DNA from 3 places in the Paenibacillus sp. FSL L8-0638 genome. Region 2 is predicted to be linked to each of the others. Evidence: riboswitches for the same ligand, from Rfam matches in the RefSeq annotation. Region 2 holds a riboswitch; each other region holds the start of a gene.
The links. Region 2 has a riboswitch for thiamine pyrophosphate ahead of tenA (thiaminase II). Riboswitches for the same ligand answer to the same signal wherever they lie in the genome.

Region 1 (4,263 bases), 2.1 Mb from region 2:
ATAAAGTCAATACAACTTTGACACTTTAATTCGCCACCAGACTGCCTCAATCCTGACTTGAGGATTCCGCAAAATCCTCCTTTTACAAGGTTATTCGACAAAAAAACACAATCCCGACTACTAAACTAAGAAAACGGGCCTCAAGCCCTTGTTTTAGACCTAGGCACATTTTCCCCTAAAACGACCATCCTCCTAATCGGCATTTTGGACACATATGACCATCTTCCTGTTTTATGTCAAAAGCGTTTTACTTTGAAAAAATGTGGGTATAATGATTGAAACATAACCAAGCAACCTACATAGCATTACGACATCAAGTACATACAAATAGTCCTATACAGACGTCCAAAGCAACTCAATCTGAATTTGACAATATGGAATTGGAGGAATGATCTACATGAATACAATGAACTTAACCGTCCACACCCTGATGCCCTTTCACCACCAATACCAACGTGCCAACGCGGTGAGTATGCAGAAGAAAGAAGATAGCTCGGAGAAGAAGCTCAGCTTTCAGGACATTTTGAATGAAAAAATGGGTAAAAAATAAGGCGCCGTTTATCCGGTTGCATGACTAGCTTTACATAAGCCAAAAAGCCGTAGTTTCCTACATCGACTGTAGAGAACCACGGCTTTTTTTGATTCATGCGTTCCTAAACTCACACATTCGTTTTACTGACCGCCATCCCGATACTGCTCTGCCTTCTCACGCATCCCAGCGGCTACTGCTTCTTCGGTGTTCAGCCCCTTATCCGCTGCATAGGCGCGAATGTCCTGTGTGATGCGCATACTACAAAATTTGGGGCCGCACATCGAGCAAAAATGTGCTTCCTTGGCTCCCTCTGCCGGTAGCGTTTCATCATGGTAGGACAAGGCCCGCTCGGGATCAAGCGACAGATTGAACTGATCCCGCCAGCGGAACTCAAAGCGTGCCTTGGACAAAGCATCATCCCGCTGCTGCGCCCGTGGATGACCTTTCGCCAGATCGGCAGCATGTGCCGCAATTTTGTAGGTAATGACACCCTCGCGGACATCATCCTTATTCGGCAGACCCAAATGCTCCTTAGGCGTAACATAGCACAGCATGGACGTCCCGAACCAACCGATCATCGCCGCCCCGATGGCTGAGGTAATATGATCATATCCGGGGGCAATATCCGTCGTGAGCGGTCCCAAGGTATAGAAAGGAGCTTCCTTACAAATCTCCATTTGCAAATCCACATTTTCTTTGATTTTATGCATAGGGACATGTCCCGGCCCTTCAATCATGACCTGAACATCATGCTTCCATGCGATTTGCGTTAGCTCGCCCAACGTTTCCAGCTCTGCAAACTGTGCTTCATCATTCGCATCATAGATACTACCTGGACGTAGACCATCCCCGAGAGAAAAGGCCACATCATAGGCTTTCATAATTTCGCAGATTTCTTCAAAATGTGTATACAAAAAATTCTCCTGATGGTGCGCAAGGCACCAGGCTGCCATGATCGACCCGCCACGGGACACAATTCCCGTCATTCTATTCGCGGTCATCGGTATATACCGCAGTAATACACCCGCATGAATTGTAAAATAGTCCACTCCCTGCTCCGCCTGCTCAATCAGCGTATCGCGATACAACTCCCACGTCAGCGCTTCTGCTTCGCCGTTCACCTTTTCAAGTGCCTGATACAGCGGCACAGTCCCAATCGGTACAGGAGAATTCCGAATAATCCATTCACGTGTGGTATGGATATTACGGCCTGTGGACAGGTCCATAACTGTATCCGAACCCCAACGCACAGCCCAGGTCATTTTCTCCACTTCCTCCTCGATCGAGGAGGTAACCGCAGAATTACCAATGTTCGCATTGATCTTCACGTGAAAATGACGCCCAATGACCATCGGCTCACTTTCCGGGTGATTGATATTCGAAGGCAAAATGGCTCGTCCAGCAGCCAACTCCTGCCGTACAAACTCAGGCTCCACCCCTTCGCGGATGGCCGCAAATTCCATTTCGGGCGTAATGATCCCTTGTCGTGCATAATGCATTTGTGTCACTGTACGCCCTTGCGTAGCACGAAGCGGACGGTTGGTCACGCCGGGAAATTCCACCGTCTCCCGTTTGGAACCAGGTTTCAGTCCATTATCCTCCGGCTGGACGGCGCGTCCCTCGTAAGCCTCCACATCGCCCCGTTCCAGTGCCCAAGCTCGCCGTAGTGGAGGCAGACCCTGACGGATATCGACCTGATAGGCTTCGTCAGTCATGGGACCGCTTGTATCGTACACACGCAATGGCTCATGATGCTCTGTACCCTGTGGCGTATGTGTAGGATGGAGAGCAATTTCGCGCTCTGGCACGGCAATATCCGGCCGCGAGCCTTGAATATATACCTTACGGCTCCCTGGAAAGGGCGTTACCCCACTTGATTGCTTCCCGTTTGTTCTCTCTACCTCAACTTCCCTTGTTCCTGCCAACCTTACTTCTGCTGATTTCAATTCTGTTCCTTTTGTTCCTTCTACTTCTGTCGGCTTCATTGTCCATTCCTCCCGTTTCGATGAAATGACACACCGATCCGGAACCATTCCCAGGGTGGCACTGATCTATGCAAAAAAGCCGGTTCCCCAGGGAACCGGCTAATCTAACGAGGCAGCTATCCAAACCGTGCACATGTGGAATAATCCTATTCCAATGCGTCACCGTAGACAGCAGCTGCGTATACATTTCAATGGCCGATTACTTCCCTACGCTGGTATGATCCAGATCAGGTGCAAAGGGTCCGGAATCTTACACGATTCCATCTCAGCCCGGCATTACAGGCTCCCCCAGTAACTGCAATACTTCTATTCACATGAGGCGGACATAGCAGACATCTCGCCATCCTTATCAGACTACTTCAAATTTATGGCTTTGGCAACCCTTCTAGGTTCCATTTAGCAAGAAGACGCTCCTCATCAAATCACTTTGCTTGCTTCAACTGCATTCATTCTTGTTACGGAAGCATAAGCCCCATTTCCTTCGCCGCTTCGATCAAAATCGGAGCAAAGTCATGTAGCGTCTCGGGTGCAAGCCGACTGACCGGACCGGATACAGATAAAGCCGCAGTGACCTGTCCCTTCCGGTTCACAATTGGTGCTGCCACAGCAGCGGCTCCTGGCTCCCGTTCTTCATAGCTGGTCGCATAGCCCTTCTCGCGAATGTCCTGCAGCTGGGCTTTATAGACCTCCGCATCTACCGAGGGCGGCCATTCATTCCCGCTTAGCAGGGCTTTCAGCTCCTGCGCCGGCATAAAGGCAGCCAGCACCTTACTGGAGGCTCCTACAGCCAGCGGCATACGCGCACCCACAGGCGCAACCCTGCGGATCGCCTGATTGCTCTGCACGGCTTGTATGCGAATACGCATGCTGCCGTCCCGTAAGTACAAGCTGACCGTTTCGCCCAGACGGTCACGCAGTCCTTCCATTGCAGGCTGTAACAACACCGCCGGCTCGTCACTTTGGGACAAATGTGTGGATAGCTCCCAAATTCGGAAGCCAAGTCGATATTTTTCCGTTTCGGCATTCCGAACGACAAAGCCCCGATCCTCCAACGTAGTCAGCAGCCGATGAACCGTGCTTTTATGTAGACCAATTTTGGAGGCAATCTCCGTTAGGCCAAGATCCGAATCTGCGGTAAAACACAACAATATATCAAGTGCACGCTCTACAGCGCGAACGGTTAATTTACGGTCTTCCATTCGTGAACCGCTCCTCTTGTATCCATATTCGTTTCACACTATGAAACATGGTTACATAAATTATATAGAATAGTCGCGGCTACTGTAAACCGATGTTTTTGTGACAACCATATTACAGAACGAGAACAAACATCGACAATTCTTTGCATCATTTTTACTTTTCCGGTTCAGGCGTTGACTTTGGATAACCCCCATCATACGATAATAGGTATCTATACGGATATACACTATCATTTTCAAGTGGAATTATACCTAAATTCTATGAAACGAAGATCAATTTTATATAAGGAGGCTCTTACATGATTTCTACATCCCAGCGCAACTCTCAGCTACAGACCGCTGTCCAGGAGCCGTCCACCCCACTCTTTAATCCCCGTCTGCTGCGGTTCAAGCACGTTGTGATTGCTCTGCTGCTATCGGTCGTCTTTTTTCTGCTGTTTTGTTTTATTGCCTTGCATGCTTACATCGCATGGGTACTTACGAATCCTACCGTCGCGCCGCTGTACTCTAATCCGATGCAGGCCAAAAACATGCCTTATGAGGAAGT
Region 2 (4,263 bases):
CATCGGAAACCGCCACAAACGGGTTCGCGGAGAAGCCTATAACCAGTTTATTGATACTTTTATCAGCAAAACGTCAGCTCAATTCCCGAAGGCGCTTTTACATTGGGAAGATGTGGGTAGCGTAAATGCCCGCCATATTATAAGAAAATATGGGCAAAGCATTCTCACCTTCAACGATGATATACAAGGCACAGGAGCGGTAACCTTGGCTGCGATTCTTTCGGCGGTAGGTGTCACCAAGATTCCGCTGCGTGAGCAAAAAGTAGTTGTCTTTGGCCCGGGGGCAGCAGGAATCGGCAACGCTGACCAAATTCGGGGAGCCATGATCGCGGATGGTCTTTTGGAGGAGGATTCATTCAAGCCATTTTGGGCTTTTGATTACCGCGGGCTGTTAACGGACGATATGGAAGATGTCCTGGATTATCAGAAACCGTATGTACGTAAAAAAGAAGAGGTCAGCTCATGGACGCGGTCGGATGACGGAAAAATACCACTGCTGGAGGTCATCCGTCAGGTGAAGCCTACTCTATTGATCGGAACTTCCGGTGTAGCCGGTGCCTTTTCAGAAGAGATTATCAAGGAAATGGCCAAGCATGTAGAACGCCCGATCATCATGCCCATGTCCAATCCTACAAACCTTGCCGAAGCGGTACCCGAGGATTTAATCCGGTGGACCGATGGCAAAGCATTGATCGCTACCGGAAGTCCTTTTGAGCCCGTCACCTATAACGGTACTGAATTTGAAATTGGACAGGCGAACAATGCCTTTGTTTTCCCGGGACTAGGTCTGGGTGCGATCGTAGTTAAAGCCAAAAGGATTACCCCTGCGATGTTTTCAGCCGCAGCAGATGCCGTTGCCAATGGCGTGGATTCGAATAAGCCTGGCGGTGCGCTGCTCCCTCATATCCGAAAATTACGTGATGTTTCGTACGCTGTTGCTGTTGCGGTTGCGAAAGCTGCGATTCAGGATCAGGTAGCCCAAGCACACATTTCAAATGTGGAACAAGCTATACGAGATGCAATGTGGAAACCGGAATATACGAAGGTCAAAGCAGTAGAAAGTGTAATTCATCATCCTCACTAATGCACCGTTTAGGGAAGAATATTGCCTTGTTCAGACAGGCAGAATACGTCAGTTTAAGCAAGGAGAATCGATCTATGAGTGTCGGACATATCTTGTATATTTTGGTGCCGATTTTTTTCGTAATTATTTTAGGGTGGTTAGCGGGGCATTACAAAAGCTTTGATGCCTCTTCCTCCAAGGCCTTAAATGCGCTCGTTACCAAATTTGCACTGCCTGCGCATCTATTCATCGGTATCACGACAACGGACAGGAAAGCACTCATCGAGCAATGGCCATTCCTGCTGGCACTGTTCATTGGCATTGTCGGCTTTTTTGCCGTTCTCCTTCTACTGTCCCGCTTTGCGGGGAAGCAGTCAGTGAAGGATGCCGCTATGTTTGCTTTGAACTCAGCACAGCCTACCTTTGCTTTTATGGGTATTCCGGTGCTTGGAGCCATCTACGGTTCCTCTGCTGTCGCCATTCCGATTGCGCTCACGGGAATTGTAGTCAATGCCGTCCTTGACCCGGCGGCTACTATTATAGCTACCGTAGCCAGCCGGAATTCAGGCAAAGAACGGAACGGTCACCTCGGAAGGTTAATCTGGGACTCCATTCTTCATGGATTAAAAGAACCGCTGGCGCTGGTTCCACTGATTGGTGTAATTTTGACCTTGTTCGGCTTCCATTCACCGGATTTGTTGAACAAATCGTTGAATCAAATCGGAGACATTACGTCCGGGGCCGCTTTATTCGCTGTCGGAGTGACCATTGGCGTACGCAACATTAGTTTTAGTGTAAGTGCCTTTGCCATCGCATTGTTAAAAACAATTGTGCAGCCTTTATTAATGCTGCTGATCGCCTACCTGTGCGGTCTGTCGTCTGCAGATACTGTGAAGGCAGTTCTGCTCGTTTCCTTCCCGGGTTCAGCAGTCGCTGCTATGATCGCCACCCGTTTCGAAAGCCTGGAATCAGAAACAGCCTCCTCCTTTGTCATCAGTGCTGTCATATCGCTCGTTACACTCCCAGTTCTGATTTCTCTTTTGGTATAAATGCTGATTAATTAGACAGTGAAGCCTGCCGCAAACTCCTTCGTGTAGACGGAACTGACCTTCTCCAGCACTTTTTTCCCCTCGAAAGCGAACTTCAGCTCTATCACTTGATCTTTGACCAGAGAGACGTATGTTTGACATAGCGTATGAACGAATGTACAGTAATAGTCAAAAGAATAGAAGTCCACTAGGGGAGCCACTATGGCTGAGACAAGAACGTATCTTGGACCCTTTGAACCTGATCTAGTTCGCACTAGCGTAGGAAAGTGGAGCCTTTATATATAAGGTTTCAAGCGTTTTTTTTGCGCATTGGGCCTATTGTTGAAGCCGCTCCAGTTTTCCGGGGCGGCTTTTTAGCGTTGTTCCAGAATTGTATCCTTACAGGACTTCTTGCTCTTCAATTTAATGGAGGTGGGGAAATTGAGTTTTACACAAGAACTCCGTCGGCAGGCGGACGGCATTTTTCAAGCGATTTTTGAGCATCCCTTTGTGAGAGGTATTGCTGAAGGAAGTTTGACAAGGGGACAGCTGATTCACTATGTAAAACAGGACTTTGAATATTTGAACGCCTACATGCGGATATATGGTATCGCAATCTCCAAATGCACGAATCGGGAGGACATGGCTGTATTTAATGAACAAATCTCTTTTATTCTCCACAGCGAGGTTCATCCGCATCAAAATTTCTGTGCTGTCGCAGGGGTGACCTATGAAGAGTTGCAGGGATATCCACTCGCTCCGTCGGCCCATCACTATATCCGTCACATGCTGACGGTTGCGCATGAGGGCAGCCTGGGTGAGATCTTGGCTGTGCTGCTGCCATGTATGTGGACGTATGCCCAGATTGGCCGCAGGCTACTGGATGAAGTAAAGCCGGATGAGTCCCATCCGTTCTATGAATGGATGGGCTTCTATGGAGACCAGCTTAATGATACAACACTCAAGTTCCGAGAACGTGTAGATGCTTGGGCGGAAGGCGCAACGGCTGCTGAGCGGGAGCGGATGATTGAGCATTTTATACTGAGCTGCCAGTTGGAATATAAGTTCTGGGACATGGCTTATAAGCAGGAAGAATGGCCGGTCCAGATGCAGGCAACGGTCTTGGAATAGTCAGCCTGTCAATTCGATGCGTGAAGTACGGTTAATGTCCTGTTGAACCACCAACTATAGAGAGGATAATCATGATGAGTACATGGGAAAAAAGTTATTCGGATCTCCTAACGAAGGTACAAAATAGCAAACCCCTCGTTCACAATATCACCAATGTGGTAGTCACCAACTTTACGGCCAACGGCCTGTATGCATTGGGCGCCTCCCCGGTGATGGCCTATGCACCCGAGGAAGTAGCAGACATGGCAAAAATAGCGGGAGCCGTCGTATTAAACATCGGTACGCTGAACCGCGAACTGGTGGATGCCATGATCATTGCTGGACAATCAGCAAATGCACACGGTGTCCCGGTCCTGCTAGATCCGGTCGGTGCGGGAGCAACGAGCTTTAGAACTGAGTCGGCACTGCGAATCCTGAGAGAAGTCAAAATCTCATTGGTGCGGGGCAATGCAGCCGAAGTCGCGCATCTTGTTGGAGAAGCCCGTGAGATTAAAGGCGTAGATGCTGGTGACAGTGCTGACAGCGGCAATGTCGATCTGGCAATTCGGGCTGCTCGAACGCTCAATACTATGGTTGTCATTACTGGAAAAGAGGACGTCATCACCGATGGGGCCGAAGCACGAATGATTAGCGGCGGAGACGCACTGCTCACGAAGGTAACCGGAGCAGGCTGCCTGCTGACCTCTGTGTTAGGTGCCTTTGCAGCTGTTGAACCCAACTTGCTGCTCGCAGGTACGGCAGGCTTGGCATTTTACGGTGCAGCAGCTTCCCGAGCCGCAGCACGTACCGCAGAACTGGGGCCCGGAAGCTTCCAGATTGCCTTTCTCGACGAGCTCGCCAAACTACATACAGGTTCGCTGGAGGGGCATGTCACTGTCCGTGAAGCCGGAACAACCACAGCAGGTGGTGCGCGATGACAGACACTCGTGTACCCAGAGCACTGACGATTGCCGGTTCGGACAGTGGCGGCGGGGCCGGGATTCAGGCCGATCTCAAAACCTTTCAAGAGCTTGGCGTATACGGCATGTCGGCTATTACGGC
Region 3 (4,263 bases), 2.3 Mb from region 2:
GGCTGGGCTGTCTTCCCTGTTTATGGAGACAGAGTATCGCGTGATCACGGACGAAGCAAGTGAGGAAGAGGTCATTCGTTGGTGGAACGAGATGACAGAGGATGGTCATGAGGGGATTGTGATCAAGCCGGAACGCTTTTTGATGAAAAATCGGGACAAGATGATTCAGCCTGCAATCAAGGTGAGAGGCCGGAAGTATTTGCACATCATTTACGGTATGGATTATCTTGCCCCTGAGAATTTAAAGCGTCTGAAGCAGCGTCGAACGAACAAAAAGGAGCGTCATGCCCTGATGGAAGGAGCGCTTGGTATGGAAGGCGTGGAACGTTTTGTCCGCAAGGATACGGTAGATCGTATTCATGAATGCGTCCTTGCCGCACTATCTCTGGAATCAGAGCCGATTGATCCAAGATTGTAGTTTGCGAGGGAGGGATTGAGATGGAAAGGGGTACACCGTTAATTGATATTGGTGTGAACTTGATGCATCGTTCGTTTCATGCAGATCGGGAACAGGTGGTAGAGAGAGCCGCGGCTGTAGGGATTTCACCGCTGATTATTACCGGGACCAGTGTCCGCAGCAGTCGGGAAGCTTCTCAGTATGCAGCGCGTTATCCGGGCAAGCTGTATGCGACAGCTGGCGTGCATCCCCATGATGCCAAAGACTGCAGTGCAGACACGATTCAGCAGCTCCGCCAGTTGGCGGGTCAGCCGCAGGTCGTATCCATAGGGGAATGCGGATTGGACTATAACCGTGATTTTTCGCCACGTGATGTGCAGCGCCGATGGTTTGGCGAGCAAATCCAACTGGCGGGTGAGCTGAAAATGCCGTTATTTCTGCATGAACGAGATGCACATGAGGACTTTGCCGCTATGCTGCGGGAGTATCAAGGGCTTGTCGATAAAGTGGTAGTGCATTGTTTTACCGGCACGGAACAGGAACTGCATACGTATGTAGAAATGGGACTGTATATCGGGATCACCGGCTGGATTTGCGACGAACGGCGTGGCAAACATCTGCGTGAGCTGGTTAGGGATATTCCGCTAGACCGGTTGATGATTGAAACGGATGCTCCATTTCTGACCCCGCGTAATCTGCCCGTGAAGCCCAAAGAAGGGCGTAATGAGCCGATGTATCTCGCTCACATCGCCGCTACGATTGCCGAGTGCACAGGCCGTAGCATGATGGAGATCGAAATTGCGACGACGGAAACGGCTAAGCGTTTCTTCGGATTATAGGATTGTCAAAGCCAAAAATGTGGTATATATTATAGTGAATTAAAAAAGCATTGTCGGGAGCTTGAGAAAGTCAGGCTGAGAGGGTGGCCCTTGCCACTGACCGTAAAATCTGATCTGGGTAATGCCAGCGTAGAGAAACCAAGAACACTATACAAGAATGCCGCTTGTTTTGCGGTTGTCGATAGATTCAATGCATGTCCTAGCATTTTACCTTGACCCTGACTTGGCTTAATATCAGTGTAGTAGCTTACACTACTGGTTATATAAGGCATCAAGGCATATCGACAAATGACGTTTTGTATGGTGCTTCACCTTTTACTGCGCATAAAGCTTGCCTGGAGATTCAGCTCCAGACAAGCTTTTTTTTATGGCCAAGAGGCCAACTATAAGGAAAAGGGGAGCACGCAATAATGAATACTACTGTAAGAGCGTCCAAAGGGTTGAAGCTGACTGATATTTTGGTCACGATTGTGATATCTGTTGTGTTCGGTTTGGTCTATAAAATATGGGGGCCTGCCTATGATTTGATGAAACCATTTGGGCTACACGCCGAGCAACTGATGTATGGCATGTGGTTTATGGCAGGCACGTTTGCTTATCTCATCATTCGCAAGCCGGGTGTTGCAATTTTGGCAGAGGTGGCAGCGGCAACGGTCAGTGCTTTTTTGGGAAGCGAATGGGGCATGTCCACTTTGTACTATGGCCTGCTGCAAGGCTTGGGAGCGGAGCTGTTTTTTGCGGCTTTTCTGTATCGGAACGCAAACCTGTGGGTTGCTTCGCTAGCTGCGGCTGGGGCGGCTGTCACTTCTCTGATTTTAGACTTCAGCTACGGGTATATTGATCAGCTATCGACTTGGAACTATGTTTTGTATATTGGATTTCGGATGATTGGCAGTATTGTGATTGCCGGGGTATTCGCGTTCTATCTGGCTAAGGCATTGGAGGTAACCGGAGTCACGCGAAGTTTGAGGCCTGCAACGGAACAAGATTATAAGGGGCTGGATTGATGAGCCGGGCAACCGAAGATGTGGTGGCTTCGATCACCCGGCTACGGTTGAAATTCCCCGGTGAGCAAGAGCTGCTTTTTCACAATATGTCTTTGTCTGTCCGCAAGGGGGAAAAGCTGCTGCTACTGGGACCGAGTGGATGCGGTAAATCAACACTGCTCCAAGTGTTAAGCGGTCTGATTCCACGCACGATAGAAGTGCCTATGAAATGCGATGCTGCTGTAATCCCAAGTGTCTCAGGTATTGTATTTCAAGATCCTGATACGCAGTTCTGTATGTCATATGCAGATGAGGAACTGGCTTTTGTGTTGGAAAATAATCAGGTTCCCCGGGAGCAGATGCGATCCCGTATTCGCGAGCTACTGATACAGGTTGGTCTATCGACGGATGATATACATATGCCCATTGGCAGTATGTCACAGGGAATGAAGCAGCGGCTGGCGATTGCGTCTGTGCTGGCTATGGAGCCAGAAGTGCTTTTTCTGGATGAGCCCACGGCTTTGTTGGACGAGGAAGGCACTACACAGGTGTGGGATACCATTCGCAACATTTCGGCAGACCAGACACTGGTGATCGTGGAACATAAAATTAATGAAATTGTCCATGATGTGGATCGGATTGTGGTGCTTTCTGCTCAAGGGGAGATCATTGCGGATGGAAGGGCCGAAGAAGTATTTCATGTGCACCGGCAGGCATTGTCCGAGTACGGCGTGTGGCATCCGGGAGTATGGAATGAATCGTCTTCGCCACGTTGGAGTGAAGCAGTGACACAGCAGAATGGTACGGGGACTGATGTGCTGGAGCTGGAACATTTTAGCGGCCTCCGCGGTTTAAGTTCAGTGATTTATGTGGAGCATGCGCAGGTGAAGCCTGGCGACTGGATTGGCGTGGTTGGTGAAAACGGGGCTGGCAAAAGCTCGCTGCTGCTCTCCATGATGCGCTTACTTCGCACACAGGGACGTTATAGCGTGCGCGGAATTGAGGCAGGCAGTACAGAACAACTGGCAGAGCGTATCGGGTTCGCGTTTCAAAATCCCGAGCTGCAATTTGTATCGCATACCGTACGAAAGGAACTAGAGTATTCGTTACCCAAGAGCTTGTATACCGTTGAACAGTGCCGGGAACGGGTCGATCGGATGCTCGTACAGTTCGGACTGGAGCGGCTGGACGAGCGTCATCCGTATCAGCTTTCGTTAGGCCAAAAAAGGCGGTTGAGTATTGCTACGGCTATGATTCGTGAGCCGGAAGTGCTGCTGCTCGATGAACCGACCTTTGGGCAGGATGCGCGTAATACCTTTGTCATGCTGGATATGTTGGAGCAGCTGAGAGCGGCGGGCACGGCCATTGTGATGGTCACCCATGACCCGGAAATTGTCCGTCGATATTGTACCGATACATGGCGGATTCAGAAAGGGGAACTACAGTATGAACCTGTCCTTTCCCCATCATAAAACATGGCTGCATCGCGTGAATCCGGGCCTAAAGCTCGTGATGTTTTCCATCCTGTTTGTGGTCGTTATAGTCATTCATGATCCGAATGTCATGTTTAATGTTGCGTGTGCTATGCTGTTGCTGCTTGTCTGGTCAGGCCATCCATGGAAGAGGCTGCTGCTATACGGGTCTCCCTTTATATTGGTGTTTATTTCAACTTCAACGGGCATGATGATGTTCGGCAAAGGGGTGACGACCTGGTGGACATGGGGCTTGATCCATGTGACGCAGGAAAGCTTTTACCGAGGCATGCATCTGGGCTTTCGTGCGCTGAGTATGGCTGCGGTAGGTTTGTTGTTTGGTTTAACGACTCGTCCAGTGGACCTTTTTTATTCACTGATGCAGCAATGGAAGCTCCCTCCGAAGTATGCATACAGCTTTTTGGCAGCCATGCGGTTGATGCCTATGATGGTGGAGGAATTCCAGGCATTGAGACAAGCCCACCGTATTCGAGGTTTACATCAGCATGTGTCCAAATGGAATATGTATGCCACGCTTCGCAGGTATGCGATTCCGCTACTCGCTCAAA

Region 1: it holds a riboswitch for thiamine pyrophosphate, as region 2 does, so the genes downstream of both, thiC (phosphomethylpyrimidine synthase ThiC) here and tenA (thiaminase II) in region 2, are expected to answer to the same signal.
Region 3: it holds a riboswitch for thiamine pyrophosphate, as region 2 does, so the genes downstream of both, MKY35_RS04625 (ECF transporter S component) here and tenA (thiaminase II) in region 2, are expected to answer to the same signal.

What each region holds. Positions count from the first base shown of each region.
Region 1 is NZ_CP151960.1:833,839-838,101, reverse strand. Features, by position in the region: gene MKY35_RS03740 (hypothetical protein) at 398-550, shown strand; gene thiC (phosphomethylpyrimidine synthase ThiC) at 673-2,517, opposite strand; TPP riboswitch at 2,705-2,817, opposite strand; gene MKY35_RS03730 (IclR family transcriptional regulator) at 2,973-3,716, opposite strand; gene MKY35_RS03725 (alpha/beta hydrolase) at 4,016-4,263, shown strand, end outside.
Region 2 is NZ_CP151960.1:4,585,752-4,590,014, forward strand. Features, by position in the region: gene MKY35_RS20270 (NAD-dependent malic enzyme) at 1-1,084, shown strand, start outside; gene MKY35_RS20275 (AEC family transporter) at 1,159-2,112, shown strand; TPP riboswitch at 2,292-2,394, shown strand; gene tenA (thiaminase II) at 2,533-3,222, shown strand; gene thiM (hydroxyethylthiazole kinase) at 3,297-4,139, shown strand; gene thiD (bifunctional hydroxymethylpyrimidine kinase/phosphomethylpyrimidine kinase) at 4,136-4,263, shown strand, end outside.
Region 3 is NZ_CP151960.1:1,027,077-1,031,339, forward strand. Features, by position in the region: gene MKY35_RS04615 (polynucleotide kinase-phosphatase) at 1-418, shown strand, start outside; gene MKY35_RS04620 (TatD family hydrolase) at 439-1,236, shown strand; TPP riboswitch at 1,280-1,391, shown strand; gene MKY35_RS04625 (ECF transporter S component) at 1,647-2,243, shown strand; gene MKY35_RS04630 (ABC transporter ATP-binding protein) at 2,243-3,694, shown strand; gene MKY35_RS04635 (energy-coupling factor transporter transmembrane component T) at 3,669-4,263, shown strand, end outside.